One region of the Exiguobacterium sp. R-17 genome, then DNA from elsewhere that is predicted to be linked to it. Evidence: a T-box and tRNA genes for the amino acid it is inferred to sense, from the RefSeq annotation. Region 1 holds a T-box; the other holds one or more tRNA genes.
The links. The T-box of region 1 lies ahead of ileS (isoleucine--tRNA ligase). A T-box ahead of a tRNA ligase gene usually reads a tRNA of that ligase, here a tRNA-Ile.
Positions count from the first base shown of each region.

Region 2: it encodes a tRNA-Ile, which carries the amino acid that the T-box ahead of ileS (isoleucine--tRNA ligase) is inferred to sense. The anticodon was not compared.

Region 1 covers NZ_CP184372.1:1,923,417-1,939,822, forward strand. The annotation lists gene carB (carbamoyl-phosphate synthase large subunit) at 1-3,142, opposite strand, end outside; gene ACN9MT_RS10330 (carbamoyl phosphate synthase small subunit) at 3,135-4,223, opposite strand; gene ACN9MT_RS10335 (dihydroorotase) at 4,216-5,487, opposite strand; gene ACN9MT_RS10340 (aspartate carbamoyltransferase catalytic subunit) at 5,471-6,406, opposite strand; gene ACN9MT_RS10345 (uracil-xanthine permease family protein) at 6,527-7,849, opposite strand; gene pyrR (bifunctional pyr operon transcriptional regulator/uracil phosphoribosyltransferase PyrR) at 7,901-8,431, opposite strand; gene ACN9MT_RS10355 (RluA family pseudouridine synthase) at 8,680-9,603, opposite strand; gene lspA (signal peptidase II) at 9,600-10,076, opposite strand; gene ileS (isoleucine--tRNA ligase) at 10,149-12,884, opposite strand; T-box leader at 12,942-13,182, opposite strand; gene ACN9MT_RS10370 (DivIVA domain-containing protein) at 13,183-13,704, opposite strand; gene ACN9MT_RS10375 (RNA-binding protein) at 13,730-14,500, opposite strand; gene ACN9MT_RS10380 (YggT family protein) at 14,497-14,772, opposite strand; gene ACN9MT_RS10385 (cell division protein SepF) at 14,775-15,272, opposite strand; gene ACN9MT_RS10390 (YggS family pyridoxal phosphate-dependent enzyme) at 15,295-15,966, opposite strand; gene pgeF (peptidoglycan editing factor PgeF) at 15,953-16,406, opposite strand, start outside.
Region 2 covers NZ_CP184372.1:867,779-884,184, forward strand. The annotation lists gene ACN9MT_RS04465 (EAL domain-containing protein) at 1-393, shown strand, start outside; gene ACN9MT_RS04470 (GGDEF domain-containing protein) at 454-1,533, opposite strand; gene ACN9MT_RS04475 (5' nucleotidase, NT5C type) at 1,632-2,201, opposite strand; gene ispG (flavodoxin-dependent (E)-4-hydroxy-3-methylbut-2-enyl-diphosphate synthase) at 2,301-3,410, opposite strand; gene ACN9MT_RS04485 (hypothetical protein) at 3,578-4,063, opposite strand; gene ACN9MT_RS04490 (Na/Pi cotransporter family protein) at 4,272-5,915, shown strand; tRNA gene ACN9MT_RS04495 (tRNA-Met) at 6,042-6,115, shown strand; tRNA gene ACN9MT_RS04500 (tRNA-Ile) at 6,127-6,200, shown strand; gene ACN9MT_RS04505 (alpha-amylase) at 6,317-7,777, shown strand; gene ACN9MT_RS04510 (superoxide dismutase) at 7,871-8,479, shown strand; gene ACN9MT_RS04515 (peptidoglycan D,D-transpeptidase FtsI family protein) at 8,613-10,685, shown strand; gene ACN9MT_RS04520 (PstS family phosphate ABC transporter substrate-binding protein) at 10,913-11,857, shown strand; gene pstC (phosphate ABC transporter permease subunit PstC) at 11,947-12,888, shown strand; gene pstA (phosphate ABC transporter permease PstA) at 12,890-13,798, shown strand; gene pstB (phosphate ABC transporter ATP-binding protein PstB) at 13,894-14,670, shown strand; gene phoU (phosphate signaling complex protein PhoU) at 14,689-15,351, shown strand; gene ACN9MT_RS04545 (DUF4912 domain-containing protein) at 15,459-16,184, shown strand; gene ACN9MT_RS04550 (1,4-alpha-glucan branching protein domain-containing protein) at 16,217-16,406, shown strand, end outside.

The DNA of each region.
Region 1 (16,406 bases):
CGATGACGCGTAGAATCGCTTCCGCCGTATCGAGTGATGTTAGACAAACGACTTGATTCTCCGCTGCTGCCCGGCGAATGATGAAGCCGTCTTTCGTGACTTGTGAGTCGCGACTCATCGTATTGATGACATACTCGATCTCCCCTTTTTCAATCACGTCGAGCATCGATTCGGAAGACGAGTCGATTTTACCGACCGTCTGAACCGGTAACCCTTGCTCCGTCAAGTACGCTGCCGTTCCTTCCGTCGCAAGCAACGTGAATCCAAGTGAGGCAAAGCGTCGTGCGAGATCCGTCATTTCTGCTTTGTCCGGGTCTGCGACCGTCAAGAGAACACGACCGTGTTCTGGAATCGCTATCCCCGAAGCAAGCAATCCTTTGTAGAGTGCTTTTTCAAGTGTTCGGTCTGTTCCAATGACTTCTCCGGTCGATTTCATTTCCGGTCCGAGCGTCGGGTCGACTTCTTTAAGCTTCGCAAACGAGAAGACCGGTACTTTGACCGAGACGAGCGATTCTTCCGGTAGGACACCACTTGTTAACCCGTAAGAAGCGAGCGTTTCACCGAGAATGATGTCCGTCGCGAGCCGCGCGACCGGAAGTCCCGTCACTTTCGAGATGAATGGCACCGTCCGGCTGGCACGCGGATTGACTTCAAGAACATAGAGTGCGCCGTCCGCATAGACGAACTGGATGTTGAGCAATCCTTTGATGCCGAATGCTTTGGCGATTCGTGTCGTGTAGTCGACGATCCGGTCCTTGATGTCTTGGGAGACACGTTGTGGCGGATAAACTCCAATCGAGTCACCTGAGTGAACACCGGCACGTTCGATATGCTCCATGATGCCTGGAATGACGACATCTGTTCCATCACAGATCGCGTCGACTTCGAGTTCGATTCCTGTCAGGTAACGGTCGACGAGGACCGGTCGTTCCGGTGAGGCGATGACCGCGTGTTTCATGTAATGTTCCAGTTCTTCTTGTGCATAGACGATTTCCATTGCCCGACCGCCGAGGACATACGATGGACGAACGAGGACCGGGTAACCGAGTGACGCTGCTGCCGTGACCGCTTCTTCGACCGTGACGGCCGTTTTACCTGGTGGCTGTGGAATGTCGAGCGCCGTCAACGCTGCTTCGAACTGTTTTCGGTCCTCTGCCCGGTCTAAATCCTCAAGCGATGTCCCGAGGATTTTTACACCTTCTGCTGCTAATGACTCAGCTAAGTTGATTGCTGTCTGGCCACCGAACTGGACGATGACACCGAGCGGACGTTCATTTCGGATGACTTCGAGGACATCCTCCGTCGTTAATGGTTCAAAGTAGAGTCGATCGGAAATCGAGAAGTCGGTCGACACGGTTTCCGGATTGTTGTTGACGATAATTGCTTCATAGCCAGCTTGACGAATCGCTTGAATCGAATGGACTGTCGCATAGTCGAACTCGACTCCTTGACCAATCCGGATCGGACCCGATCCTAAGACGAGGATCGAAGAACGATTCGTCGCGATTGCCTCATTTTCGCGTTCGTATGTTCCATAGTAGTACGGTGTATCAGAAGCGAACTCTGCCGCACACGTATCGACCATTTTATACACAGGATGAATCGCTTGCGCTTCACGCATCCGGCGAATCTCTGTTTCCGTTTGTCCTGTGATCCGAGCGAGCATTGGGTCACTGAATCCATACCGCTTCACATGAAGTAGCAGTTCAGGTGTCAAACCGGTAGCGACCGATTGCTCAAGTTGCCAAATGTGCTGTAGCTTTTCGAGGAATAAGCGATCAATTGCCGTCCAAGCATGAATCTGTTCGACGCTATAGCCGCGGACAAAACCAGCGTATAAGGCGAAAAGTCGATCATCTGTCGCCTGGCGAATCGCTTGTTGCAAAGCATCATCTGCCATTTCGATGAAGCGTGGCATGTACAAATCCGCTGTACCGATTTCAAGCGAACGAACGGCTTTCAGTAATGCCTCTTCCATCGTCCGCCCCATTGCCATAACCTCACCGGTCGCCTTCATCTGTGTCCCGAGCGTCCGATCTGCCGTTTCGAATTTATCGAACGGCCAGCGCGGAATTTTGGCGACAACATAATCGAGTGCCGGTTCGAACGAAGCAAAGCTCGTCTCGGTGATCGGGTTCTTTAATTCAGATAAGGCATACCCGACGGCAATCTTTGCAGCAAGTTTTGCGATCGGATAACCGGTCGCTTTTGAAGCAAGTGCGGACGAGCGGGAAACACGTGGATTGACTTCGATGACATAGTAGTCAAAGCTCGTCGGATCTAGCGCGAACTGGATGTTACATCCACCTTCGATACCGAGTGCGCGAATGATATCGAGCGAGACGTTACGTAGCAGTTGATAATCGCGATCCGATAACGTTTGCGTCGGAGCAAAGACGATCGAGTCTCCGGTATGAACACCGACCGGATCGAAGTTTTCCATCGCACAGACGATGATGGCTTGGTTCGTTGCATCACGCATGACTTCAAATTCGACCTCTTTCATCCCAGCAATTGATTTTTCAAGGAGTACTTGTGTTGCCGGACTTGCCTTGAGTCCCCCTTCGACGATTCGCGTGAACTCTTCCGGTGTATGGGCGATTCCACCACCCGTTCCTCCGAGTGTATATGCTGGACGGATGATGATTGGTAGACCAATCTGTTGTCGGAATTGTTGTGCTTCTTCGAGCGAATGCACGATTTCACTATCCGGTACGCCATGTCCGCGTCTAAACATCAGTTGACGGAACAAATCACGATCTTCTGCCTCTTCGATTGCTGATAATTTCGTTCCGAGCAACTCGACATTGTATTCAGCTAGGACACCAAGACGATCTAGTTCAACAGCCAAGTTCAGACCCGTCTGACCGCCAAGTGTCGCAAGTAAGGCGTCTGGTCGTTCCTTCCGGATGATCCGCGAAACGAACTCTGCTTGAAGAGGCTCGATGTAGACACGATCAGCAACTGTTGGATCTGTCATGATTGTCGCTGGATTCGAGTTGACGAGGATGACTTCATATCCTTCTTCCTTTAAGGCTTGACACGCTTGTGTTCCTGCGTAGTCGAATTCAGCGGCTTGTCCGATTACGATTGGACCGGACCCGATAACGAGAATCTTCTGGATATCTTGACGTTTAGGCATGAGAGACCTCCTGTTGTTTCGTGATTTCTTCTAAAAACTGTTGGAATAGACCGTTCGCATCCATTGGACCGGGTGATGCTTCCGGATGATACTGGACGGAGAAGACGGATGCTGACGTATGACGGATGCCTTCGACCGTTCCATCGTTGATTGCGAGATGCGTTACTTCAAGCACTGTATGTTGCAATGATTGTTCATCGACGGCATATCCATGGTTTTGCGACGTGATGTCGACGCGACCTGTCCGGATATCTTGGACGGGATGATTCGCACCCCGGTGACCGAATGGCAGTTTGAACGTATCCGCGCCATGTGCTAGTGCAATCAACTGGTGCCCAAGACAAATTCCGAAGATGACGACTTTCCCTGTCAATTCTTGAATCAGCGGAATCGCTGTCGGGACATCCTTTGGGTTCCCTGGTCCGTTCGACAGCATCACACCGTCTGGACGATAGCGTAAGACTTCCGTTGCGCTCACGTCGTATGGTACGACGACAACTTCACAGCCGCGTTTGACAAGTTCGCGGACGATTCCGAGCTTCGCTCCGAAGTCGACGAGAACGATTCGTGGTCCAGCTCCTGGGATGATATACGCCCGTTCCGTTGAAGCACGTTTGACTTGATTCGTCTCGATTGGTGCATCTTGCAGGTGGCTTAATTCCTCTTCTAGGTCGAACTCTCCATCAACGAGTCGGCCGCGCATGACGCCTTTCGAGCGGATATGTCGTGTTAACTGTCGCGTATCGATTCCACTTAATCCTGGAATATCAAGATCTCGAAGAGCTGCATCGAGCGACATCTCACTCCGGAAGTTCGACGGTGTTTGGCAATGTTCGCGGACAATCAATGCTTTAGCGAGTGGACGCGTCGTTTCATAGTCTTCTCGATTGACTCCGTAATTGCCGATCAACGGATTCGTCAGCACGATCATCTGATCACAGTAAGATGGATCCGATAGCATCTCTTGATAACCAGTCATTCCGGTTTGGAAGACGACCTCTCCTGTTGTTGTCGTGTCCGATCCAAACGCCGTTCCTTCAAACGTCATACCATCCTCTAACACCAGTGTCCGTTTACGCATGTGCTATGTCCTCCTTGAATACGATTTCTCCCTTGACGAGCGTCATGACCGGGAATCCTTTTAACCGTTCTCCTGCGAACGGTGTGTTCTTACCTTTTGAACGGAACCGTTCCGGTGAAACCGTCCGCTCCGTCTCTAGATCAAGCAGGACTAAGTCTGCTTCCGCTCCCACTTCGAGTTTCCCGTAAGGTAGTTCAAAAATCGCTGCTGCCTTGTCCGTCAAATTCCGAATCAGTGTCTCAAGTGTCATCTTGTCTTCAGCGACAAGCTTCGTATAGAGGAGCGGGAATGCTGTCTCGAATCCTGTGATGCCAAACGGGGCGCGTTCGATACCGAGTGCCTTCTCTTCTGCTGCATGAGGAGCGTGATCCGTTGCGATGCAATCAATCGTTCCGTCTGCTAATCCTTCGAGCAATGCTTGGCGATCTGCCTCACTCCGCAGTGGTGGATTCATTTTAAAGTTCGGATCCTGATTCGATATGTCTTCATCGATCAATACAAGATGGTGCGGTGTGACTTCTGCTGTCACTCGGATCCCTGCTCGTTTGGCGTCACGAATGACGCGAACGGATTCTTTCGTCGAGACATGACAGACGTGATAATGACAGCCGGTTTCTTCTGCAATCAGGACATCACGTGCGATGTGGATACTCTCAGAAAGCGATGGAATACCTTGCAAACCTTCCCGTCGACTGTAGTTTCCTTCGTGCACACATCCTGCTTTTAACGAATCATCTTCGCAGTGGGCAACAATCGTCTTCCCGAGCCGTGCTGCATGTTGCATTGCCGTTCGCATGACGGCTGCCGTCTGGACCCCGACACCATCATCCGTGAATGCCACGGCATCCGTTAATTGATCGAACGCGACGAGTTCTTGTCCGAGTTGATTTTTTGAAATCGCCGCGTAAGGCAAAACCCGGACAGATGCCGTCTCTTCAATCTTTTGGAACAATGCATCAAGTGTTTGACGATCGTCCGGTACGGGACGCGTATTCGGCATCGGACAAATCGTCGTAAATCCACCAGCTGCCGCAGCTGCCGTACCTGTCGCAATTGTCTCCTTATGTTCGCCGCCCGGTTCCCGCAGGTGGACATGGATGTCGACGAATCCTGGTGCAACGAATAATCCGGAAGCATCAATGACCGTTTCCCCAACTTGCGGTATTGCTGCTAAGTCCGTGATTTTTCCAGCTTCGATTCGAATATCCCCTGTTCGAACTTTTCCAGCCTCGTACCATCTCGCATTTTCAATTCGTGTTGTCATCTGCATCGTCTCCTTTGATTGTTTTCATCGAAAAGCACCATTCCAGAATCGCCATTCGCGCAAAGACACCATTTTTCATCTGTTCAAAAATCCGCGATTGCGGGTGTTCGACGAGTTCGTCGGCAATCTCGACTCCGCGATTGACCGGTGCCGGATGTAGGACGATCGCTGAAGGTTTCAGTCGATTCATCCGCTCATGCGTCAATCCATGTGTGACGTGATAGACATCTGGATCAAACCGTGTCGTTCCGTCATGCCGTTCGTGCTGGACTCGAAGCAACATCAAGATGTCACACTGTTCAACTGCTTCGTCCATTGAAAGATACGGTATTCCCATCGCTTCGTCATACCATTCGCGTGGCCCTGATCCATAGACGATGGCGCCAAGTCGTTTTAAGATATCGGCATTCGACCGAGCGACACGACTATGTTGTAAATCCCCACAGATGACGACTACTTTTCCTACAATCGTTCCAAACGTCTCGACCATTGTCATCAAATCAAGCAAGGACTGCGATGGATGCTGTCCGCTCCCGTCTCCTGCATTGATGATCGGAATATCGAGTGTCTGAATCAATTCTTCATAATAACCGGTGTCACCGTGACGAATGACCAATCCATCGGCGCCAATCGCTTCGAGTGTTTTGCACGTATCGTGTAACGTCTCCCCTTTTTGCACGGATGACGTCGCTGTTTCAAACGGCAGTAGATGCATGTTCAAACGATGCTCTGCCATTTCAAAGGAAGAGCGTGTCCGCGTCGAGTTTTCAAAAAACAGATTGACGAGTGTCTTGTCGGAAAAGTCTGGTGCCGGTTCGCCTTGTTTAAAAGCGAGACTACGTTCAATCAACGAATTGATCTCCGTTATGGATAAGCTTTCTAAATTGACGAAATGTCGGGTTTGCAAGATCGTTTTCATGTATTTCACTCCTTCAGGTCATGAAAAAGGCGCACCTTCTAAGTGAAGGTGCGCCGAAAGAAGACAGAGGAGTCCCTGCATCTTTTCATGGCCTTCACTTTATCGTTCTCTCGGAACGTCTTAAAAGTTGTTCGCTACAGATTGAGTTGTAGAGTTTTCCGTTGTTTCAACTGTTTCTTCGACCTGTTCCGTCGTTTTCGGAAGGATCAGATTCAGGATGATCCCAAGGATCGTCGCCAGTGCCATACCTTCGAGGGAGAAGTTCCCGATTTTCAAGGCGGCCCCTCCGATTCCCGTGACAAGAATGACAGCTGTGATCGTCAAGTTCCGTTTATCAGCAAGGTCGATCTTACTTTCCGTCAGTGTCCGGAGACCGTTTGACGCGATGACTCCGAATAAGAGAATACTGATGCCACCCATGACTGGTGTAGGAATCGTCTTGATGAATCCTTCGACATATCCGAGGAATCCGAAGCTGATAGCAAGAACCGCTGCCCCACCTAGGACGAAGACACTGTAGACCCGTGTGATCGACATGACGCCGTTGTTCTCACCGTACGTCGTAACCGGTGGTCCACCAAGCATCGAAGCGACTGTCTTCGCGATTCCGTCGCCAAGTACTGTCCGGTGCATCCCTGGATCAAGGAGCGTCTCGCGCCCAATGATCCGTGATGTCACTTTTTGTTCGCCGATGTGCTCCGTCAGTGTGACGAGCGTCACGGGAACGATCAGAAGCAAGGCAGCTGTATTCCATGATGGTGTGTAATTCAAGAACGGAATCGTGAAGTCCGGCACGTGGAAGAACGTTGCCTGTTGAAGTGGTTTGAAGTCAATGATTCCGACCGATGCCGCAACGAGATAACCGACCGTGATTCCGAACAGGATCGGAATCGTGCTCCACATTCCTTTTAAATACGTCATTGCGAGAAGTGTGACACCGAGCGTGACCATCGCGACGAGGAAGTAAAGTCCGTTGTACTTACCGTCCGCTCCGTTCATCGCCATGTTGACAGCGGTCGGGGCAAGCGATAACCCGATAACCATGATGACCGGACCGATGACGACAGGCGGGAGTAAGCGAAGCAACCAAGCAGCCCCCGTGTAACGGATGAGAAGTGAGACAAGTCCGTAGACGAGTCCAGCGACCATTCCGCCGATTAAGGCGTCCTCGACACCCCACCGTTCACTGACGGCGATGATCGGGGCGATGTAGGCAAAACTAGAACCAAGATATGTGGGTACTTTGAAGCGAGTGACGGCGAGGAAAATCAGTGTGCCGACTCCGCTTGCGACGAGTGCAACCGATGTGTTGAGTCCCGTTAAGAGTGGGACGAGCACGGTCGCACCAAACATCGCGAAGACGTGTTGTAGGCTGAGCATCAGCCAATTTAGAGGGTGAGTAGGTACTTCTTGTACATCAAGTACTGCGGCATGTTTTGCCATATGGATGACTCCCTTTCTGGTCTCTCTGGACCACCTTAAAGGTTTTGATTTTTAGCGTTTAATGAATACTTGATCGGCTTCGTCGACTTCAGCGAGCGCGACGACGACTTGCTCGTCACGTGACGTCGGAACGTTCTTGCCGATGAAATCTGGACGGATCGGTAACTCTCGATGCCCACGATCGACGAGGACAGCGAGTTGAATCATACTCGGTCTTCCGTGGTCGACGAGTGCGTCCATCGCGGCACGGACGGTGCGTCCTGTGTAGAGCACATCGTCAACGAGGACGACGATTTTTCCGGTAATGTCTTCCGGTAGATCAGATCCTTTTATTTCTGGCTCTAAACTTCGCTTTGACAAGTCATCTCGGTACATTGAGATGTCGACGACACCGAGTAAGACCGGCTTTCCTTCGATCTGTTCGATCCGCTTCGCAAGGCGGCGCGCGAGTGTCTCACCACGCGTCTTGATTCCGACGATCATTAAATCAGCAATGCCTTTGTTACGTTCGATGATTTCATGGGCGATCCGTGTCAGTGCGCGTCCAATCGCGGCTTCATCTAAGATGACGGCTGGTTTCATAGTTTCTCCTTTCATACAAAAGACCTTCTGCGGAAATCCGCAGAAGGTCATCGAAGACAGAATCATGGCATACGTCTTGTATGCATGCCTACGCACGTTTGTGGTAGGTTCTCCCTTTCGCAGCCTCTCCGGACTCGATTAAAGGTGATACTAGTTTGGTAGGATCATCGCTCGGACGACCGAAGTGTCAGTAGAGGATGTCTCGCATCGCTCTCTAGGTGATACTCTACCGTTTTATTAGAAAAACGTCAAGACTCTAATTCAAGTTTTTTCAGTTGACCAATCTCGAATGTCATCTCTTCTGGGAGTGGTGCTTCAAAACGCATCCATTCGCCTGTCCGTGGATGTTCGAAGCCGAGAACCGCAGCATGCAAGGCTTGACCATTCATTTTCATCGTCTTACGTGGACCATATTTCGGGTCACCGGCAAGCGGGAAACCGATATAACGCATGTGGACACGGATTTGGTGTGTCCGCCCTGTTTCGAGTTTACATTCCACGACTGTAAACCCTTCGTACCGATCGAGAACACGGAAATGGGTTACGGCAGATTTTGAATTCTTATCCGTTACCGTCATCCGTTGACGATCGTTCTTATCGCGTCCGATCGGTGCTTCAATCGTTCCGAGCTCGTGCGGAATCTCACCGTGTACGAGCGCAATGTAGAGACGTTCCGTCGTTTTCTCTTTCAACTGATGCGCGAGTGATTCATGCGCTAAGTCGTTCTTAGCAACCATCAACAGACCAGACGTGTCCTTATCGATTCGGTGAACGATTCCTGGACGTTTGACACCATTAATGCCCGAGAGATCTTGACAATGATGTAATAAGGCATTGACTAGGGTCCCTGAGACATGACCTGCAGCTGGGTGGACGACCATTCCTTTTGGTTTGTTGACGACAATGACATCTGAGTCCTCGTAGACGACCTCAAGCGGGATATCTTCTGGTAAAATCTCAAGTTCTACCGCTTCCGGGATATGAACGGCAATCGATTCTGTTCCCGATAATTTATAGTTTGGTTTAACGACACGACCATCGACTTCGACGCGTCCCGCTTTTAACCATTCCTGTACTTGCGAACGCGACCATTCATTTTGATCTGCGAGCCACTTATCAATGCGCCCTGTCGCTCCATCCGCTTGTACGGACCATGTTTCTACTTCATTCATTTATCCATCGTTCCTTTCTTAGTCAACCGTTCTTCGAACATGACGCTAATCAGCATCGTGATGACACCAAACGTCAAACAGACGTCTGCGACATTAAAGATCGGGAAATTATAGCCGAACGGGAAGAAGTGGAAGAAATCAACGACTTCTCCTCGAACCATTCGATCAATGAAATTTCCGATCGCACCACTAAGTAGTAGCGAGATACTCCAAGCAAATACCTTATTTTTCGTGCCTTCCTTGTAGAGGAAGTAAATCAATCCAATGACGACGATAATCGTGACGAAGAAGAAGAAGCCGAATTTACCTTCGAGCATTCCCCATGCGGCGCCACGGTTCCGATACGAGTTGAGATAAAAGAAATCCGGAATGACTGTGATCGCTTGACCGATCGTCATATTTTGAACGACGATCCATTTCGTCAACTGGTCGATTCCAACGAGTAAAGCAGCAATCCCTAAGTAAAGCCACATCCTATTGTCCTCCGCATCCAAAAATAATGAGGGACGTCCTGCGAAGTCGCAGTCGCCCCTCCCTTTGTATCATTATAAAGAATTGACGACTTCAGTACAACGTGGGCAAAGCGTCGGATGAGCCGGATCTTGTCCGAGTTCTGTCGAATATGTCCAACAACGTTCACATTTTTCACCGTCAGCTTTTTGAACTGTAATACCAGTCGTCTCATACATCTTATTCGTTGTATCCACGAATTCGAGTTGTGAGACTTGGAGCAACTGCTCAAGATGATCAATCGTTTTAAGCAATGCTTTTGTTTCTTCCTTCGGTGCAAGCAAGAGTTTTGCTTCGAGTGTCTTACCGACGAGTTTCTCGACGCGTGCTTCCTCGAGTGCTTTTAAGACATCATCACGGAATGTCAGGAACGCGTTCCATTTCTCGATGAGAGCAAGTCCTTCTTCTGAGACTTCGACCGTTTCTGGAAGGTCCGTCAAGAAGATGCTCTTCGTCTCAACAGCTGGTACGAATTCCCATGCTTCGTCTGCCGTGTGTGGCAAGACAGGTGCCATCAATTGCAACAAGGCGACGACTGTATCATACATGACCGTCTGAACCGCACGACGCGATGTCGCGTCTGCTTTTTCGATATACAGGATATCTTTCGTGTAATCGAGGTAGAACGACGACAAATCAAGGACACAGAAGTTGTGGAGCAATTGATAGACCGACATGAAGTCGTACGCATCATAAGCCGCTTTTACTTTTCCAACAAGTTGGTCCAGTTTCGTACGCATGAAACGGTCTGACTCTGGTAAGTCTTCAAATGCGACTCGGTGCGTCGCAGGATCGAATTGATCCAAGTTTCCGAGAAGGAAACGAACCGTGTTCCGGATTTTACGATATGATTCTGAGACTTGTTTGAAGTTATCCATCGATGCCCGAACATCAGCTTGATAATCGACAGATGCCACCCACAAACGAAGGATCTCTGCTCCGAATTGTTGCATGACTTGGATTGGTGCAATCGTGTTACCAATCGATTTCGACATCTTGCGACCTTGACCATCCAGAACGAATCCGTGACTGACGACCGCTTTGTATGGTGCTTTCCCAGTCGTTGCGACGGCTGTCGATAGCGACGAGTTAAACCAACCACGGTATTGGTCAGAACCTTCAAGATAGAGATCCGCTGGACGTGTCAATTCAGGACGTGTCGCAAGGACACCGGCATGTGATGAACCAGAATCGAACCAGACATCCATGATGTCCGTTTCTTTTTTGAAGATACCGTTCGGACTTGCTGGATGTGTGAATCCTTCAGGAAGCAAGTCGACTGCTTCGCGCTCATACCAGACATTTGATCCGTGAGTTGCAAATAGATTCGCGATATGATCAATCGTTTCTGGTGTGACGATTTCCGTTCCATCTTCAGCGTAGAAGATTGGAAGTGGAACGCCCCAAGCACGTTGACGGGAGATGACCCAGTCGCCGCGGTCTTTGAACATGTTGTGGAGACGTGTTTCACCCCACTCTGGTACCCACTGGACGCCTTTGATCTCATCAAGGATTTCCGCACGGAAGTCTTTGATTGAAGCGAACCACTGTGGCGTTGCCCGGAAGATGACCGGTTTTTTCGTCCGCCAGTCGTGTGGATACGAGTGTTTGATGAATGACAGTTTTAAGAGAGCGCCTGCTTCTTCGAGTGCGAGACCGATTTCTTTGTTCGCATCTTCATAGAACATGCCTTCGAATCCAGGAGCTTCTGCCGTCATGACACCTTTATCGTCAACTGGGCAGAGAACGTCAAGCCCGTATGCTTGACCAATACGGAAGTCATCTTCCCCGTGTCCTGGAGCTGTATGAACGACACCCGTCGCTTCAGCTGTAACGTGGTCGCCAAGCATGACGAGTGATTCACGGTCATAAAGCGGATGTTTCGCTTTCACGTACTCGAAGTCCGCACCGTTGAAGACACGTCCAATTGTCGCGTCTTCCCATCCGAGCGCTTCGATGACTTCTGGAACAAGTGTTTCCGCTACGATATATCCTTTTCCTTGATACTCGATCCGCGCATACGTCAATTCCGCACTGACAGAGATTCCAAGGTTCGCTGGGATCGTCCATGGAGTGGTCGTCCAGATGACGAAATGATCCGTCGGCTCAAGGATGTTTTTTCCATCCATGACTTGGAATGCGACATAGATCGCAGCTGACCGTTTGTCTTGATATTCGATTTCTGCTTCAGCTAGTGCTGATTCAGAAGACGGTGACCAATAGACCGGCTTTTTCCCTTTATAGATATAGCCTTTGTTCGCCATGTCCCCGAACAAACGAATTTGAGCTGCTTCAAATTCTGGTTGAAGCGTGATATATGGATTGTCATAGTCACCGAGAACACCGAGACGTTTGAATTGATCACGTTGGTGATCGACTTGTTCGAGCGCATATTTCGCACATAACTCACGGAATTCCGCGACCGTCATCGATTTGCGGTCAACACCTGCTTTTTGAAGTGCTGTCTCGATAGGCAAGCCATGTGTGTCCCAACCTGGTACGTAAGGGGACTGGAAGCCATTCATCGATTTGTAACGGACGATGATGTCTTTTAAGACTTTGTTTAATCCGTGACCCATGTGGATGTCACCGTTCGCATAAGGAGGACCATCGTGAAGAATGAACGTCGGTTTTCCAGCATTCTTTTCTTGGACCGCAGCATAGAGATTCATCTCTTCCCATCGTGCTTGCATATCCGGCTCACGTTTTGGCAAGTTGCCTCGCATTAAAAACTCCGTTTTCATCATCAATAAGGTTTCTTTGTAATCCATCTGACCATCTCTCACCTTTCGCTTTAAAAGTACAAAAAAAGCCAAGCTCATCCCTGAGATAGGGACGAGCTTGGCTGAACTCGCGGTACCACCCTACTAATCCTGCTCGTCTGTTCGACGACGCAGGACCGCTTAAGAACTCGCTAACGGGAGTGAACCGGCATGACTTACTGTTCGGAGAACGTTCAGTCATACACTCTAAGGGGATATCCCATCTCTTTCGTTGCTCGGGCTTCCACCATTTCCCGATTCGCTGTCAACTGTCCAAGATGCGACGTGTCCTTATCATTGATTTTATTTATACGACATCGTCGTCATTATACGCAACTGCTGGAACATCGTCAAGCGCTCCACGAGAAGAGAAATCAAATGCATCCCAGTCGTGGCTCGTCAATAATTCCATTTGAGCATCGATCAACACTTTGAAGCGATTGCGATAGAGCTCGATTTTCTTACGCATCTGTTCCACTTCGAAGTCCGTCCGTTGTGCCCGGCGTTGTGCCGCATCTTGCAATTGCTCTGCTTCGCGTTCTGCCTGTTTCAAGATCAAGCTTGCTTCTTTTGAAGCATTCGCTTTCACTTCTTCTGCCGCTTCCTGTGCGACAATAATCGATTTATTTAATGTTTCTTCCATCGAACTAAAGTAATCGACACGCGCTTGCATGTTTTGGATGACTTCCTGTTGTTGACGGTTCTCACGTAACAACAACTCAAAATCCTTGATGACCTGATCTAGGAATTCGTTCACTTCATCCTCGTCATAGCCGCGAAACTTTCGTGTGAACTCCTTATTATGAATATCGAGTGGCGTTAATGGCATGATGAATTCCTCCTCCGCATTTTTTTTATCCTTTTAAAATACCGTATTGTAGTTTGATTCGATCCCGTTTCGTTGATCCGAGAATTGCAATCAGTTTAACGCGTCCCGTTCCACGTAAGGAAAGCAGATCCCCTTCTTCAAGCATGAAACTCACGTCATCGACTACCTTATAATTCACTTTACTTTCACCCTGTTTAATGAGCGTCTGTGCCTTTTGACGGGAGAAGCCGAGAATTTCACTGACGACCGTATCGAACCGAAGTGAGCTGACGAACCCGAGCGTCTCTTCCCACTCTTGTTCCTTCACTTTCAAGCGATCTTCTGCGTCTACGCGCGAAAGACGAATCTTCGTCTTACCTGCGCGTTCGACGTTTGCTTCGATATATGTCGCAACTTCGTCCGCGACAGCAAATTGCACTTGATCCTGGATGATGACGTCGCCGAACTTGGCACGCTTCAATCCGACGTTCAATAATGTACCGGTGACTTGACGATGAGATAGTTCAACGAATTTAGTAGGATAATGAATGCGATAAATGGAAATGTCAAAGTCATCCGCGTTGTATTCATAATAGTCTGGTGCGAGGATTGCTCGTTTACGTTCGGCGCCTTCGAAACCGCCCTCAAAAAAGAGGGCGCATTTCGAACCGACGAGTTCTTGTGTGATTTGCTGTTCACGAGGGTCTAGAAAATCCGTTAATTTAAACGTATACGTCGCTTCCACGTGATCAATCCAGTTCAAGACCGAATCGACGAATTCCCGCTCGCTTCCACGATAATGATCATATACACTCATACGAAGAAGATAGCTCGGATACCGGATTGTGCCAAGTTCAAGACGAGAAAGGCAACAATCGGCGAGATATCTAGCATGCCTCCGATAGGCGGGATAATACGACGGAAGGGTGCTAGGAATGGCTCGACCAACATCGCGAGCACTTGTCCGAATTTCGAATCACGGGCATTCGGGAACCAAGATAGCAGAATGTACACAATCATGACATAACTATAATATTGTAATAACGTACTTAATGTACGACCAATCGCGTACATCACTTGTGAATCCATACTTACCACCCCTTATGATTAATATCATCTTCTCCTAGAAGATTCGAGATGCTACCAGCCAACTCGACATTGTTTGGAACACAGAGGAGGGTATTCTGACTGATCGTCGTGATCGTTCCATCGAGAGCGAAAACGACACCAGATAAGAAGTTGATCATCTGTCGTGATTGATCTTTTGACATACGTTGCATATTGACGATGACAGCACGGTTCTGACGAAGATGTTCTCCAATCTCTTGGGCTTCGTTAAAGACACGTGGTTCACTCAAGATGACCTGCGATTTCGTTTTTTTCGTCGCATGTAGCGGCACGATATTCGATTGTCTCACGCTGTCCTCCTTTTGAGTAACACTTGGGGTAGATTCCTCGTAATACTCTTCGTACTCTTGTTGTGAAGCACCTCTACCTTTATTTATTGTAGCATCATTTTCATATTCGAGTTCATCTAAATCATCGCTGTTGCCGAGAAATAGATTTTGCATTTTTGATTTGAAACCCATATCCATTCTCCCTTCTTCTCGTTTAGGTGTGAACGAGCGTCGTCCCGACTCGGACGAACGTCGCCCCTTCTTCGATGGCAATCTCAAAATCCGATGACATCCCCATGGATAACTCTGTACATGGAGCATACGACAATTTTTTTGCCTTGACCTCTTCTTGCAATGTTTTTAATGACCGGAATACCTCACGTATACGCGTCGTGTCTTCCGTCAACGGTGCCATCGTCATCAGTCCGATGACACGAATCGCGGGATACTGACCGATTTCGTGTAAGAACGACGGTACATCCTCCGGTGCAATACCTTGCTTCGATTCTTCTCCCGAGATATTGACTTGAATGAAACAATCAATGATTCGGTTCGTTCGTTTATTGATCTCTTCTGCCAAATGAAGACGATCGAGCGAATGCAGCACATCAATGGCATCGATGATCTGACGAACTTTACGCGTCTGTAACGTGCCGATGAAGTGCCATGTACAGGCTGTACGTCCAAGTTCTGCTTGTTTTTCGAGCAGTCCATCCGGACGATTTTCTCCAAGATGCGTTACACCGGCCTCTAATAATTCAGAAGCAACTTGACTTGAGACTGATTTCGTCACGCCAATCAACTGTACCTGCTTTTTGGATGAACTCTTTTCACTCGCTTGTTTTATCCGTCGTGTAACCTCTTGTACATTTTCAAGAATTGACATCCAATGACTCCTTTACGATCAAACTCGCGAACCGACCGCCGTGGTCGCCGTGGCGATAAGAGAAGTAATCTTCCGCCTGACAATGTGTACATAGACCTGAGTCAAGGACATCACCCACTCCACAACGCTCAGCAAGCGCAGCATTTGTTTTTTGTAGCGATAACATCGCTTTTCCATCTTCCTTGCGTATGTAAGGAGACTCATCGAGTTCAAGTGCGTCGATCGCATCGATAACGGGTTGATCGACTTCGTAACAACAATCACGAATCGATGGACCAATGACCATCTGAATCGATGAGCGACTCGCACCTGCACGCTCCATTTGTTTGACTGTCTCTTCAACGATATTGCCAACAGTCCCCCGCCATCCGGCGTGCGTATTCGCGATGATTCCTGTCGTCGGATCACAGAAGACAAGCGGAACACAATCAGCGAAGAGC
Region 2 (16,406 bases), 1.1 Mb from region 1:
TCGCTTGATTTTGAGAGTCAATCGATTCATCGAGCGCTCAAGCGCATCAAAACACTCGATTTTCCAGTTTCTCTTGATGATTTCGGGACTGGTCATGCCTCGTATCACGTCCTCGAACGTTTATTACCGTTACGTCAATTAAAGATTCCAAAGCAATTCATTGAACAAATCGGAGCATCAGAGAAACGACAATCGATCCTTGAGTCGATTTTTCAATTGAGTCAGTCGATGCATGTCGAATGTATCGTCGAGGGGGTAGAGACGGGAGAAGAAGTACGCATTGCCAAAGAAATCGGGATTCATTTATTCCAAGGCTACTTCTTCGCTAAACCGGTACCACTCGAAGAAATCATCTGTCTGCTACAAAAAACGAATGAAGGAACGATTCATTAATCCCTAAAAAGCCACTTCAGTCCGAACCTTTCGGAGAGAAGTGGCTTTTTCATACAGTATTTATGATTGGTACAGTCGATATTGATTTCGACCTTGTGTTTTTGCTTCATACAAAGCAGCATCTGCTTGCTTGAAGACCGTTTCAGCGGGTTGATGATGAGCGTAAGCAATTCCAGCAGATACCGTGATCGATACAGCGTGATCCTGCATGACAAATGGCGTTTGTTGAACGGCTGCCACAATTGTTTCTGCTAAATGAATAGGTTCGTAAAGGTCACAATCTGGAATGATGACGATGAACTCTTCACCGCCATATCGACCAACTGTGATAGGTGCGGGACAACGTTCATTCAATACAATCGAAAAATGGCGCAAGACAGCGTCGCCGACGGCGTGACCATGCGTGTCATTCACACTCTTGAAGTGGTCTAAGTCAAACAAGATAACCCCCCAAGAAGCTCTGTTTTTTTCAAGCGTCGTGACCTTTTCCAAAATGACATGTCGATTCGCAAGCCTTGTTAATTGATCGGTCGAAGCGAGATAGGATTGATAAGAGTAAAGAACAAAATGTTGTTGCAGGAGTAGTGACAAACGATAAAACAAAACGGCTCCGCCAATCGTTAAGACGAAATAAGGAATATAAATCGTCCTCCAGGCATCTACAGGGGAATTACTCGTAATCAGTCGCCAAAGAACAAGTAGAGAACCGACTGTCACGATGGCGGCAAAAAAATATCCTTGCCGTGTAATGAACCGACGACAAATAAATGACAGCATCAAAAAACCGAGTAGCGTCATGACAGAACTAAGTAAGGCATTTATAGAATCGCCATTATCGATTAAAAAACGATAAATCAAAAGCATTAATCCCGTCACTGTGATACTGATGTTACCACCGAATAAAGCGGATAAAGCGAGAGGTAACAAACGCAAATCAATCAGTGCGCCGTTTAAATCAATCGCATGATGCATAAGAAGAATACCGGTGATCCCATTAGCAAAACCAAAATACAGCCGAGTAGATATCATCGAGTCGGGTTGAATCGGTAAACGATCACGAAGCAGATAAAAGGCGAATGTAGAAACGAGAAAAATAATACAAATATTAATAAAAAAGATATTCACTGTAGCAAGCATCATGAAGCACTTCCTAGTTTAAAATTTAAAACGAAAATCATTGTAAGATATCTCAGAGTTCAATAACATGAAAAACGGAAAAAACAGCCTAATCGGCTGTTTTAACGAATCGGTGCAAATTTTTGAATCTCTTGAACGGCCTCATTCCATGAAGCGACACGAATAACATTATTCGGTACGGCTTTACGGTTATAAGGTGCGTCGAACAAAATCACAGGGATGAATGTATCTTCTGCGATCTGCACAGCATTCTCTAATCGATCTTCCATAAACAAATCGAGTGATAAATCACGGACGACTTGTACTTTGTCGTGTGATCCCGTCATGATTAAGGAATCAAGAGGAAGTTCATGTTGTTTGATCCACTCTTCAGTTACAGGACGAACGAGTTCCGATCGTGCTGTCACGTAATGGAGATCATATTGCTTCCGCAAATTCCATAAGTGGTGGCGAACATGTTCTTGAGGGATGGACTCACGATAAATTCCTGTCTCGTGACCAGAATTCACCATGTAGTCCCAAAATTCGATTTGATTCATATCCGTATACGTATGCAATTCATATTCAGACGCCTGATTGAAGTCAATCGACGTTCCGAGATGTTTATTCATGTAAGTGAAGCAAGAGGATGGATGTGTGATCGTTCCATCGATGTCGATTCCAATTTTCATTTACAGTCACCCACGTTCTAAGAATTTTTCTTCACTTAGTATAACATAGTCGAAATCGAGATACGAAAAAAGACTCCTCATGAAAGAGGAGTCCCTATCTTATACGTGATTTGCTTTTTCGGCTTCTTTTTCAGCCTGTTTTTCGAGGACGATGGCATCGATCTCTTTTTTCAATTCTTCGACCATTGTTGCTTCTGGTACTTTACGAATGATTTCTCCATGGCGGAACAACAATCCTTCGTTGCGAGCGCCGGCGATACCGATATCGGCTTCACGTGCTTCACCAGGACCGTTGACTGCACAACCAAGAACAGCAACTTTGATGTTCGCTTGGATATTTTCGATATAGTCTTCGATTTCTGCAGCGATCGACATCAAATCGATTTCGATCCGACCACATGTTGGACATGAGATCAATGTCGCCGCATTGGCTGCGAGACCAAATGATTTCAAGACTTCTTTTGCGACTTTTACTTCTTCGACAGGGTCTGCTGAAAGAGATACACGAACCGTGTTTCCGATTCCGCGTGAGAGGATCGCTCCAAGTCCTGCTGCTGATTTTAATGAACCAGAACGTAGTGGACCCGATTCCGTAATCCCAACGTGAAGTGGATAATCAAACGATTCAGAAGCAAGTTGATATGCTTCAAGCGCCAACTGTACGTCTGATGCTTTCAATGAAACGATGATGTCATGAAAGTCGAGGTCTTCAAGGATCTTGATGTGGTGCAAGGCACTTTCGACCATACCACGTGCTGTTGGATAACCGTATTTTTCGAGAATGTGCTTTTCGAGTGAACCAGCGTTTACCCCAATACGGATTGGGATGTTTTTCGCTTTTGCTGCTGTCACGACGGCTTCGACTTTTTCGCGGCGACCGATATTACCTGGGTTGATCCGGATTTTATCGACGCCAGCTTCGATCGCCATGAGCGCGAGTTTATAGTTGAAGTGGATGTCTACGACAAGCGGAATGTTGATTCGGCTTTTGATTTCTGCAAGTGCGAGCGCATCACGTTCTTCTGGACAAGCGACGCGGACGATTTGGCAACCAGCTTCTTCAAGACGTAGGATTTCAGCGACTGTCGCTTCGACGTCGTGTGTTTTAGTTGTCGTCATACTTTGGATGATGACTTCATTATTTCCACCAATGACAAGGTCCCCTACACGAACGGGACGAGTCTTAGAGCGATGGACCATTTTCGGCATATCGAAAATCTCCTTTTGTGGCATACCGCCATATTGTTTATGTTTACCTTTTCTATCATATCGAACTATTCCCTAAAAATCGAGAAACAAGAACGAAAATCGAACATTTACAATTGTTTAATGAAAGTAGGGCGTCCGTCAATCCGTCGGACGCCTGATTTTGATACTCATCGAGATTTACGTGACGCGCGGGGTTTCGAGTAACGGGCGATCCATAATGGCACTAACGTGTAAATGAAGTGCCCGAGGATGAGTAAAGCGACTCCTATTTGATGATGCCCCAATTGGTAAAGAAGCATGCCAAGGGGGAAGGTCCATAGATTCGTTGCAACCGTGTAAGGGAACGTCTGACGATATGCCCATGGGCGGGGGAGTAACAGACGAACGAATCCTTTCGTCAGATATGCCATCAAGAGCAAATACAGTAAGACCGCGATAGCGATGAAGATGAAGTGGAGAACGAACCAAATCACGATTGGAATATCTTTTTGTAAAAAGAAGGAATCGATGATCGTCGTCCATAGTGAAATCCAAGCCAATCCACAGAAATACAAAGAAACATCTGATAGACGAAGTCGTAAAAACGAGCGGTTTGGAATTAATGAAGTTTGTAAGTAATTAATGAGTTGACGTAAAAAAGACAAGAATATCACTCTTTCCATTGTTTTATAACAGATTTTTTGGTTTGTCTATTTGTTCATAAATAAAGGAATTATTGTAGTGGTACAGATTAATAAAACCTTAACAATTGGATGTCGGGAAAACTGTTTACAAGTTCATTAGACCTTTACATAATAGGGGGAGTCGAAAAAATAAACTTTACAAACACATCAATCCACATCAAATAAAGGAGCTGGCAAGATGAACTATGATTTGCAGGAAATGATTTTTACCTTCATCGGTGGACTAGGGATTTTCCTTTTCGGTATTAAGTATATGGGAGATGGTCTCCAAAAAACAGCGGGAGACCGATTACGTTATATCCTCGATAAGTATACGACGAATCCACTATTAGGTATCTTAGCAGGTATCGTCGTCACGATATTGATTCAATCGTCATCCGGTACGACTGTCATCGTCGTCGGACTCGTGAGTGCAGGTCTGATGAATTTACGACAAGCAATTGGTGTCGTCATGGGAGCGAACATCGGTACGACGATCACGGCCTTTATCATCGGCTTCAACGTTAAAGAAGCGGCACTTCCGGCAATCGCCATTGGTGCTTTCTTGATCTTCTTCTTCAATAAAGAACGTGTTCAGTATATCGGACAGATTTTCTTTGGTTTCGGTGCATTGTTTTACGGTCTCACATTGATGGGGGACGGGATGGCTCCGCTCGAATCAAGTGCCTGGTTCCGAGAGTTGACTGTCTCGATGTCGGATAACCCATTGCTTGGTGTATTCGTCGGAACTATCTTTACAGTTCTTGTTCAGTCGTCATCTGCGACGATTGGTATCTTACAGGAGTTGTATGCTGGTGGCATGATCGATATCAAAGCGGCACTACCGGTCTTGTTCGGTGATAACATTGGAACAACGATTACGGCAGTACTTGCAGCACTTGGTGCGTCGATCGCAGCCAAACGGACAGCCGCCGCACACGTCATCTTCAATATCATCGGAACAATTTTGTTCTTGATCGCATTACCAGTGTTCTCAAGCTTCATCGCATGGATTACAGACGCGCTTGGTTTAGAACCGAAAATGCAAATCGCTTTTGCACACGGAACGTTCAATGTCGTCAACACATTGATTCAATGTTGGTTCATCGCACAAATCGCATGGCTCGTTCAAAAAATCGTACCAGGTACGGATACGACGATCGATTCAAAACCGCGTCATCTCGATCAAAACATCTTAAATCAATCTTCTACGCTTGCTTTAAACCAAGCGAAACTTGAAGTTTTGCGTATGGGTGAATTCTCAAAAGACGCACTTGCAAAAGCACACCGTTACACGCAATCGCATGATAAAAAAGATGTTTCAGAATCCGAGCAGATTGAATATGCGATCAACCACCTGAATACAGAAGTGACGAGTTATCTCGTTAAAGTAGCAGCACATGATTTATCAGAACGTGAATCAAACGATCATTCGTTATTGATGCACGCCGTCAATGACTTTGAGCGGATTGGTGATCATGTTGAGAATATCGTTGAATTAATCGACTTCCAGATCGTCAACCGGATTCAGTTCACCACATCTGCGAAGCGAGAGCTCGATGAGATGTATGTCCTGACACAAGAAATCGTCGCTTGTGCGATTCGCGCCGTCGAAGAAGACGATATCACGCGGGCACGAAAAGTTCTTGAACTTGAAGGGAAACTTGATGCACTCGAACGTTCATTCCGTAAACATCATGTACTTCGCGTGAATGCTGGTGAATGTACAGGACAAGCAGGAATGATCTTCGTCGACTTACTTTCAAACCTTGAACGAATCGGCGATCACGCTGTGAACATCACGGATCTCGTCCTTGAACAGCGGACAGCATTAACGAACTAAGTATAGACGTATTTTAATACAGCTGATTTCGAAAAAAATGAAATCAGCTGTTTATTTTTTTGAAATAGCATATTGACAAGTTTCGTCACATCTCGTAATCTAGTAAGAGTAAGAAACATACATCATGGCGGTGTAGCTCAGCTGGCTAGAGCGTACGGTTCATACCCGTGAGGTCGTGGGTTCGACTCCCTCCGCCGCTACTATTACTTAAGGACCCTTAGCTCAGCTGGTTAGAGCTGACGGCTCATAACCGTCCGGTCGCAGGTTCGAGCCCTGCAGGGTCCATTCAGTAGAACGCTTCTCGTTGAAAAACGGGAAGCGTTTATTTTTGTTCGCTCGGGGAATAGTAAAGGTATTGTAATAATATTCATACTATAGTAACTAAGGGAGAGCGAAGAGAGATGGAACGTAACCATACGATGATGCAGTTTTTCGAGTGGCATGTAGAGAATGATGGAAAGCACTGGCAACGTTTGAAAGAACGAGCGCCTGAATTGCGTGCTGCCGGCATCACGTCCGTGTGGATTCCTCCAGCATCGAAAGGTCAGTCGGATGAAGATACAGGATACGGCATCTATGATGTCTATGACTTAGGCGAGTTCGATCAAAAAGGAACGGTCCGGACGAAATATGGTACAAAGGATGAGCTGGTCGAAGCAATCGAAGTTGCTCACGAGAACGATATCGCTGTTTATGCGGATGTTGTCATGAACCATAAAGCTGCAGCAGACGAACTCGAGACGATTAAAGTAGTGGAAGTTAACCCAGAAGACCGATCGAAAGAAATTTCAGAAGAGTTTGAAATCGATGCGTGGACGAAGTTTACTTTCCCAGGTCGTAATGGAAAGTATTCGGATTTCGTCTGGACACACGAATTCTTCAATGGAACGGATTTTGACGCGCGCGAAGAAAAAACAGGGATCTTTAAGATTTCCGGAAATAATAAGGATTGGAACAACCAAGTAGATGATGAGTTCGGCAATTATGACTATCTCATGTTTGCAAACATCGACTACAATCATCCGACGGTACGGGAAGAAATGATCCGTTGGGGACACTGGTTCAAGGACACGATCGATTGCCAAGGCTTCCGTCTTGATGCGATCAAGCATATCAACTATGAATTTGTCCGTGAATTCGCGAAATCGATGATGGAAAGCAGCGAAGGCGATTTTTACATGGTCGGCGAGTTTTGGAAGTCAGACCTCGACGATTGCCGTCATTTCCTGGACAGTGTCGACTACACGATCGATTTGTTTGATGTTCCGCTTCATTATAAGTTCCATGAAGCTTCCAAGCAGGGAGAAAAATTTGATTTAACGACATTGTTTGCGGATACGCTCGTCGAGTCGCATCCGACGAATGCCGTGACGTTCGTCGACAATCACGATTCACAGCCTGGCGAGTCGTTAGAATCATGGGTGGATGACTGGTTCAAGCAACATGCCTATGCAGCGATCTTGTTGCGTAAGGACGGATATCCATGTGTCTTTTACGGGGATTACTATGGCGTCCAAGGACCGACCCCTGTCGAAGGGAAAAAAGAGATGATCAATGCCCTACTCTATACGCGCTATCATAAAGCATACGGAGAACAACAGGATTATCTTGATGACCCGCACTGTGTAGGCTGGGTTCGTCTTGGTGTCGATGAAATCGAGAACTCGGGTTGTGCCGTGTTGCTTTCGAACGCCGACATGTGCGAGAAACGCATGTTCGTCGGTGAAGAGCGTGCGGGTCAAGAATGGTTCGACTATACGAACCATCAAGATCATCCAGTCGTGATCGACGAAGAAGGATTTGGTGTCTTCCCGGTTCCGGGCGGAGGCGTCTCTGTTTTTGCTCCGCGAGAAGTCGAGTGAATCCGAGGGTCTTGACTTGCGTCAACACAGGTTCTTTTGCTAGTCTTAAAGGGTATTGAAGTTTTCGAAAATAGCACAAAGGGGGACATGAACATGTCAAAATTTGAATTACCAGAACTCGGCTACGCTTATGATGCGCTTGAGCCACATATCGATGCTCGTACGATGGAGATTCACCACACGAAACACCACAACACGTATGTCACGAACGTGAATACGGCGCTTGAGGGTACAGAACATGAAGGAAAGTCACTTGAAGAACTTCTTCAAAACTTGGATGCTCTCCCAGCAAACATTCAAACTGCAGTCCGTAACAACGGTGGCGGTCACTGGAACCACTCATTCTTCTGGAAATTGTTGAAGAAAAACGATGGCGCTGCTCCAACAGGGGAACTTGCAACAGCAATCGACGAAGCATTCGGATCATTTGATGCATTCAAAGATGAGTTCGCGAAAGCAGCAACAACTCGTTTCGGTTCTGGTTGGGCTTGGTTGATCGTTGACGGTGGGAAATTGGCAGTCGTTTCGACTCCAAACCAAGATACACCAGTCATGGAAGGCAAAACGCCAATCCTCGGTCTTGATGTTTGGGAACATGCATACTATCTCAACTATCAAAACCGTCGTCCGGATTACATCAATGCATTCTTCAACGTCGTTGATTGGGACCACGTAGCGAAGCTTTACGCTGACGCGAAGTAATGGAAAGAAGCGTATCGTTCAATTGTGAACGATACGCTTTTTTTAATGCGGAAAATCATGGGATAGGTTGTTATGGAAAGTTTCCTTCTATATAATGAAACAAGATGACTTTTGAACGATAGGGGAGTACGCCATGGCTAAACGAATCACCGTACGAGGAAGACGGCGTAATCATCTGCCGCTTCGTCTGAATTTAATGTTCTTCGTCGTTTTTTTATTGTTCGCGATTTTGATTTTCCGTCTAGGAGTCGTTCAAATCGTCAATGGTGAAAAAATTTCGCGGGAAGTCCAAAAAACGGAGATGACTGCATCAAAGTATGAAGTACCACGTGGTAAGATTTATGACCGGGATGGTCGTCTACTTGTCGATACAATTTCTAAATACTCCATTGTATATCGTCGCGCACAATCGACGAAAGTAGATGAACGTATTGAAATCGCGCAGCGTCTCGCAGCAATCATTGATCTGCCTAAAAAAGACTGGAAAGTCACGGAACGTGATATCAAGGATTTTTGGGTCGCAACAAACACGGAAGAGTCGGATCGTCGTTACCAAGCAGCAGTGAAAAAGAAGTATCCTTCAACGGAAGCGCAAAGTAAGCTTTCGATTGCGGAACAAGATCAAATTCGCCTAGATGCGATCACGAAAAAAGATATCGATTATGATGACAAGACAATGGAAGTCATCGCGATCAAACATAACATGGAAGTCGGTTACGCACTTGATCCGCAACTCGTCAAGCTCGGTGCGTCTGCAAAAGAGATGGCAATCATCGATGAAAATTTAGAAGATTTGAAAGGTGTATCGGTCGAACCGTTTTACGAACGCTCTTATCCGTATGAAGGAACACTTCGAAACATCTTCGGAAAGTACTCGAAGATTCCGGCAGAACAACAAGCGGAGTTCAAAGCAAAAGGATATAGTTTGAATGATCGTGTCGGGACTTCGTTCCTTGAGCAACAGTACGAAGATCTTCTGCGCGGGAAACCGGCATACGATGTGTACGAAACGTTTAATGGAGAACCGGTCGGTGATCCAAAACGTGAAGAAGGCGAGTCCGGGAAGGACCTCGTTCTAACCGTTGATGCGGAATACAATAAAAAAGTAGATCAAATCATGCAACAAGCGATCAAAATGGGTCGTGGTATGGGTAGTCGTTATTTAAAAGAAGGATATGCCGTCGTCATGAATCCACAAACTGGTGAGATTTTAGCGATGTCAGGTCAAAAGCTTGATCCTTCGACTGGGAAGTTCACGGATGTAGCGATTAATAATGTCTTGACGTCTCTTCAAATCGGTTCAACGATCAAAGGTGCGACAGTTGCGATGGGACTACAGGAAGGTGTCATTCGTCAAAACGAAGTCATCAATGATGCGCCGATCACAATCGGAGGTACAAAAAAAGGGTCATATGTTAACATGGGACCGATTACGGATTTAACGGCGCTTGAGCGTTCGTCAAACGTCTATATGTTTAACATTGCGATGCGGATGGCGAAGTATCCAAGCAATGGGATCGCTGGTGCGAGCGTGGATGCAGCAGCAGCCATCATGCAGAATTACTATAGCCAGTTCGGTCTTGGGGTGACGACGGGTGTTGATTTGCCGTACGAAGCAAAAGGTGTTCAAGGAACGCCAGACCGTGTCACATTGCTGATGGACCGAGTCATTGGACAGTACGATGCTTTCACGCCGCTTCAAGTCGCGCAGTACATTTCAACACTTGCGAACGGTGGTTATCGTGTTCAGCCTCATTTCTTAAAAGAAGTATTAGCGTCGAACTCGATTGAAAAGGGTACGAAAAAAGTCGATTACAGCTTTAAAACGAATTATCTGAACCGGATTGAAGTCAGTCAAGATAATATTGATCATGTCCGGGAAGGGTTGCACCGTGTTGTAAAAGGTGAGCGTGGTACAGCGAAAGTCATCGCACAAACTGGAATCGATGCTGCAGCGAAAACAGGTACTGCACAGGTCAGCGTCTATGGGGATGACGGAATCGCCTTACGTGACGGTAGCGGGCAACCGGTTCGTTCATTGAACTCAAACCTTGTCGGTTGGGCACCGTATGACAATCCAGAGATGGCGTGGGCCGTGTTCCTTCCTTATATGGAACAAGAGACTGTCAACTCGAAAATCGGTCATGATCTTGTCAAAGCGTACTTCAACGTAAAGGACGTACCGTGGCAGACTAAGCCAAATTAACTAGAAACTAAGCGAGAGTGAGCAATCACTCTCGCTTTTTTTTGTTTGTATTGACCTTTTTTTATAATGGATTTCGAATTGTAAACACTAAAAAACACGCCTTTACAATTCTTTTACGTTGGATTCATTTCGTTTTAATAGTTCATCCGTAGTATAAGTCTTGTAAGGAAAACGGATAAAAAGTCGTAGCATCGTCAGCGACATACTTTCGAGGAGGAAAATTAATCATGTCTTGGATGAAAAAAACAGCACTCATCACAACGGTAGCATCAATCGCAGTAGTGGGGGCAGCATGTGGTAACGATAAAGGCGGTTCTGCTAGTTCATCTGATTTAAAAGGGAAAATCGCAATCGACGGTTCTTCTACAGTCTTCCCGATCATGGAAGCTGTCGGTGAAGAATATTCAACGGAACAACCTGACGTAAATGTCACAGTCGGTGTCTCTGGTACGGGTGGCGGATTCAAACGCTTCGTCGTCGGTGAAACGGATCTTTCGAACGCATCGCGTGAAATTAAAGAAGAAGAAGCAGCTGAAGCGAAAAAGAACAACATCGAATATACAAAACTTTCACTTGCATATGATGGTCTAACTGTTGCAGTCAGCAAAGATAATACATGGGTAAAAGAACTCTCGCTTGATCAACTCGAAAAGATTTGGCTCGACCCAAACGTTAAGACTTGGAAAGATGTTGATTCTTCTTACCCGGCTGAACCACTGAAGTTCTTCAGCCCAGGGAAAGATTCAGGAACATTCGACTTCTTCTCTGAAAAAGTACTTGAGAAGAAAGACATGCGTAAAGACGTTCAACTGTCTGAGGACGATAACGTACTCGTCAAAGGGGTTGAAGGAACGAAAGGTGCGATTGGTTACTTCGGTTATGCCTACTACGCTGAAAATAAAGATAAGTTAAAAGAAGTACCACTTTCAGCTGAAGGAAAAGATGCTGTCGATCCAACACCAGAAACAATCAAGGATTTATCTTACCCGCTGTCACGTGAAATCTACACGTACGTCAACAACAAATCATTGAACGATAAAAAACAGGTGGCAGACTTCGTGAAATTTGCGAACGAAAACGCTGGAGATTTAGCTGAAGAAGTCGGTTATATCAAAATGCCACAAGATCGTTACGATGAAAACACAAAAGCAATCGAAGATGCAATGAAATAATCATCGAGTCATGAGGATGGCCCAACCGGGGAAGTCTGTACCGGTTGGGTCCCGTTCTCATGTCAAGAAGGAGTAGGGAGCGAAGAAGGATGAATTCAACACCCAATAAATCGGTTCGCGAGCTGATTCAACAGAACCGACAGCAAAAATTCAGTGTGAAAAACGTCATGGAACGCATCATGCCGATCGTTTTATTTCTGTGTGCGTTCGTCTCGGTCGTTACGACCATCGGCATCATTCTCACGTTAGTCATTGAAACCGAGCATTTCTTTGAAGTCGTTCCGTTCAAGGAATTTTTCGGCAGTACGAGCTGGTATCCACTGAACTCTCAACCAGAGTATGGGATTTGGCCGCTTGTCGTCGGTACACTTGAGATTACCGTGATTGCGATGCTAGTTGCCGTGCCGATCGGCCTCACGTCTGCGATTTATTTAAGTGAGTATGCGTCAGACCGTGCACGCCGTATCTTAAAACCGATTTTAGAAGTCTTAGCTGGTGTTCCGACGATCGTTTTCGGATTCTTCGCGTTGACGTTCGTCACACCACTACTCGTTAAATTAATTCCAGGCATTCAAATCTACAATGCGCTCAGTCCGGGGATCGTCGTCGGTATCATGATCATTCCAATGATCGCCTCGATTTCTGAGGATGCGATGAGCTCTGTCCCGAAAAAAATTCGTGACGGTGCGCTCGCTCTTGGTTCGACACGTCTTGAAGTCGCATTAAAAGTCGTTGTTCCCGCTGCCTTGTCCGGAATCATTGCTTCAATCGTACTCGGAATGTCTCGGGCAATTGGTGAGACGATGATCGTGACGATCGCTGGTGGTTCGAATCCGACAGCTGCTGTTAATCCACTCGAGCCGGTCCAGACGATGACTGCGTATATCGTTCAGGTCGCTTTAGGCGATGCTGGATTTGGAACAGTTGAATATTACAGTATCTATGCGGTTGGTACGCTCTTGTTCGTCTTTACGTTATTGATGAACTTACTCGCGAACTGGATCACACGCCGCTTCAGAGAGGAGTATTAAGATGGCCTTACCAGAAAAGCAACCTGTCACAAAAAAATTCATCGACCCGGTCGCAGTTAAGAAATCCATTAGCCAACGCCTCGTCGTCAACAATGTAACGAAAGTCATTTTCCTCGTCGGTCTGTTTTTCGGTCTCGTCGTCTTAGGTATTCTCCTATTCGGCGTCATCCGTGACGGTGCTTCGTGGTTATCACTTGAATTTCTACAAAACGCACCATCTCGTCGTGCGGAACGTGCCGGAATCTATCCAGCGTTAATGGGATCGATCTTCTTGATGCTCCTGATCATCCCGATGATTTTCATCATTGGTGTTGGAGCAGCAATTTATTTAGAAGAATATGCAAAAAAGAGTCGGATGACATCGTTCATCGAGGTCAATATCTCGAACCTCGCAGGTGTTCCGTCAATTGTCTTCGGACTACTCGGATTAACCTTCTTCGTCCGTAATATGGGCTTTGGTTCGACGTTGATTGCTGGAGCTTTGACACTCGCATTGATGAGTCTTCCGGTCGTCATCGTTTCTTCTCAAGAAGCAATTCGCGCCGTGCCACAAGCGATGCGCCATGCATCACTCGCACTCGGTGCATCGAAATGGCAAACGACGTTCAAAGTCGTTCTTCCGGCATCACTTCCGGGAGTCATTACAGGAATCATCTTAGCTGTATCTCGAGCGATCGGTGAGACCGCACCGTTGATCATGGTCGGAGCTGCCATTTTCATCGCCCGTGCGCCAGAAGGGATCTTTTCAGAGTTCACGGCATTACCGATTCAAATCTATAACTGGACAAGTCGTCCACAAGCGGACTTCCAAGGTCTTGCAGCAGCAGGAATCATCATCTTGATGGTCATTCTCTTGACAATGAACTCGCTTGCGATCTGGATCCGGAACCGATTTTCTAAACGCTATTAATCGAACGAGATAGAAGGGATTTCTTTTAAGGAGGAAGACAGATGATGGATACGAAGCTGAATACGAAATCAGTCGTCACAGAAGGGGCAGAGCGTATGAACCAACCAGTAGTAGCACGCGAGAGCGTCTATAACGTTAAAAATTTAAATTTATGGTACGGTGACGATCACGCGCTTAAAGATGTCAATCTTGATATCAAAAAAAATGAAGTTACGGCAATTATTGGACCGTCAGGATGCGGTAAATCGACATTCATCAAAACATTGAACCGGATGGTCGAACTCGTTCCGATCGTTCGAACGAATGGTGTCATTGAGTATCACGGACGTAATATCTTTGAAAAAGAGTATGGTGTTGAAGAATTACGGACGTCTGTCGGAATGGTCTTTCAGCAACCGAATCCATTCCCAAAATCAATTTACGATAACATCGCATATGGTCCACGTGTCCATGGCGTTAAAAACAAAAAAATCCTTGATGAGATCGTGGAACGTAGTTTACGCCGAGCAGCGATTTGGGATGAAGTTAAAGATCGCTTAAATGAAAATGCCTATGGTCTTTCGGGTGGTCAACAACAACGTCTCTGTATCGCGCGTTGCCTCGCGATCGAGCCGGATGTCATTTTGATGGATGAGCCGACATCGGCACTTGACCCGATTTCTACATTAAAAGTAGAAGAACTCGTCCAAGAGTTGAAATCGGACTACTCAATTATCATCGTCACGCACAACATGCAGCAAGCTGCACGTGTATCTGACAAAACAGCATTCTTCTTGAATGGTGAAGTCGTCGAGTTCGATCAAACAGACCGGATCTTTGGAAATCCGACCGACAAACGGACGGAAGATTACATTTCAGGACGATTCGGATAAGAAGGGGAGACGAGACGAATGGCAGCGAACCGTACAATTTTTGGAGAAAACCTTGCAATACTCGATCAAAAAGTCTTTTTACTAGCACGAAAAACGATGCAACAAATCGCAACGACAGCAGAGGCGCTCGAAAAATATGATCAAGATATCGCGCGTGGTGTCATTGCGAACGACAATGAACTCGATGATCTTGAACTCGAAATCAACGATGATGCGATCCTTTTAATCGCGAAGCAACAACCGGTTGCGACGGATTTACGACGGATCATCACGGCGATGAAGATTTCATCGGATCTCGAGCGGATTGCGGATTATGCAGGAAATATTTCAAAAGCAGTCCTTCGTGTCGAAACATTTCCATACGTCATCGATATCTCCTTGTTGAAGGAAGCGTTTGAGACATTACTTGATATGACGGAAACCGCAATCGTTGCGTATCGTGACGGAGATGTCGAAAAAGCAAAAGCACTGTCTGATCTCGACAATGTCATCGATGAGACGACATACAAGGCGCTTCGTCAGTATATGCGTCATATGTCCTTGCAACCAATTGTTGTCGATGAAGTCATGCAATTCACGAACATTTGCCGATATATCGAGCGAATGGGTGACCACTTGACGAACGTCGGGGAACATCTGATCTATCTCGAAAAAGGAAAACATTATGATTTAAATGGGTGAACTAAGTAGGCAGGAGGAATTTCCTCTGCCTACTTTTTTTGTAAAGGGATTCGAAACACGTTTGTAGAATAGGAAAGAAGTGAATAATGACAGAGAGGTGATTGGGAATGCTTGAGCAAATCATTAAAATGAAAGAACAAGGGCTGACAACAAAACAAATCGCAGCTCAATTGGATACGACTGAAGGAAAAATCAAATATGCTTGGACCAAATATCGTAAATCGTTGACAGATCAACCAACTGTAGAAGCACCGAAAGTAAAATCAAAAACTGTCAAACAGACCAAAAAGTCGACTGCACCGGTATTAGATGTCGTACCGTCTGTGCAAGTGATGCCATCGCTCGAACGTGATGCGTTTGGAATGGCGACGCATTATGAAGATGATATTCTCCATGCGATCGTTCAGTCACCGACTGCGTTATATGTCTACTGGGAATTGTCTGAACTGTCGAAACAGTTGTTAGAAACGCATTATCACACGACATTTGATTCGTTCCGTAAAGAGTTACGCATCATTGACGTCACACTCGTTGATTACGAACAAGGACAAGCGAATCGTACGTATCAGTTCGAACTGCCTGAGATGACGAATGCTTGGTTCGTTCGACCAGTTGCCCCGAATACTACATACATCATTGAATGGGGCATTCAAACGATTGATGGAGATTTCGTTCCAGTATTACGTTCGAAACCAGTCGAGACACCACGTGACGAACCAGTCACAGACGGACGCTTCGCCGAAGTCGTGCATCATTGGCAATACGGAGAGGTCGAACAGCCGGAATGGGTCGAGGTATTACGCCCGTATTCTTATTTCGATCGCGTCCGATAATGGAATTAGAGAGAGGGAAAGGAAGAGAAGCTATGCGAAAAGGATATTTTTCACTCGTCTTACATGCACACTTACCATATATCCGTCACGAAGAGGCACATCGTCTAGAAGAACGATGGATGTACGAAGCGATTTCAGAAACTTACATCCCGTTGCTTTGGGAAGTTGATCGTTTGTCACGCCCACTCGGATGGACAGTCAGTATTTCACCGCCGGTCATCG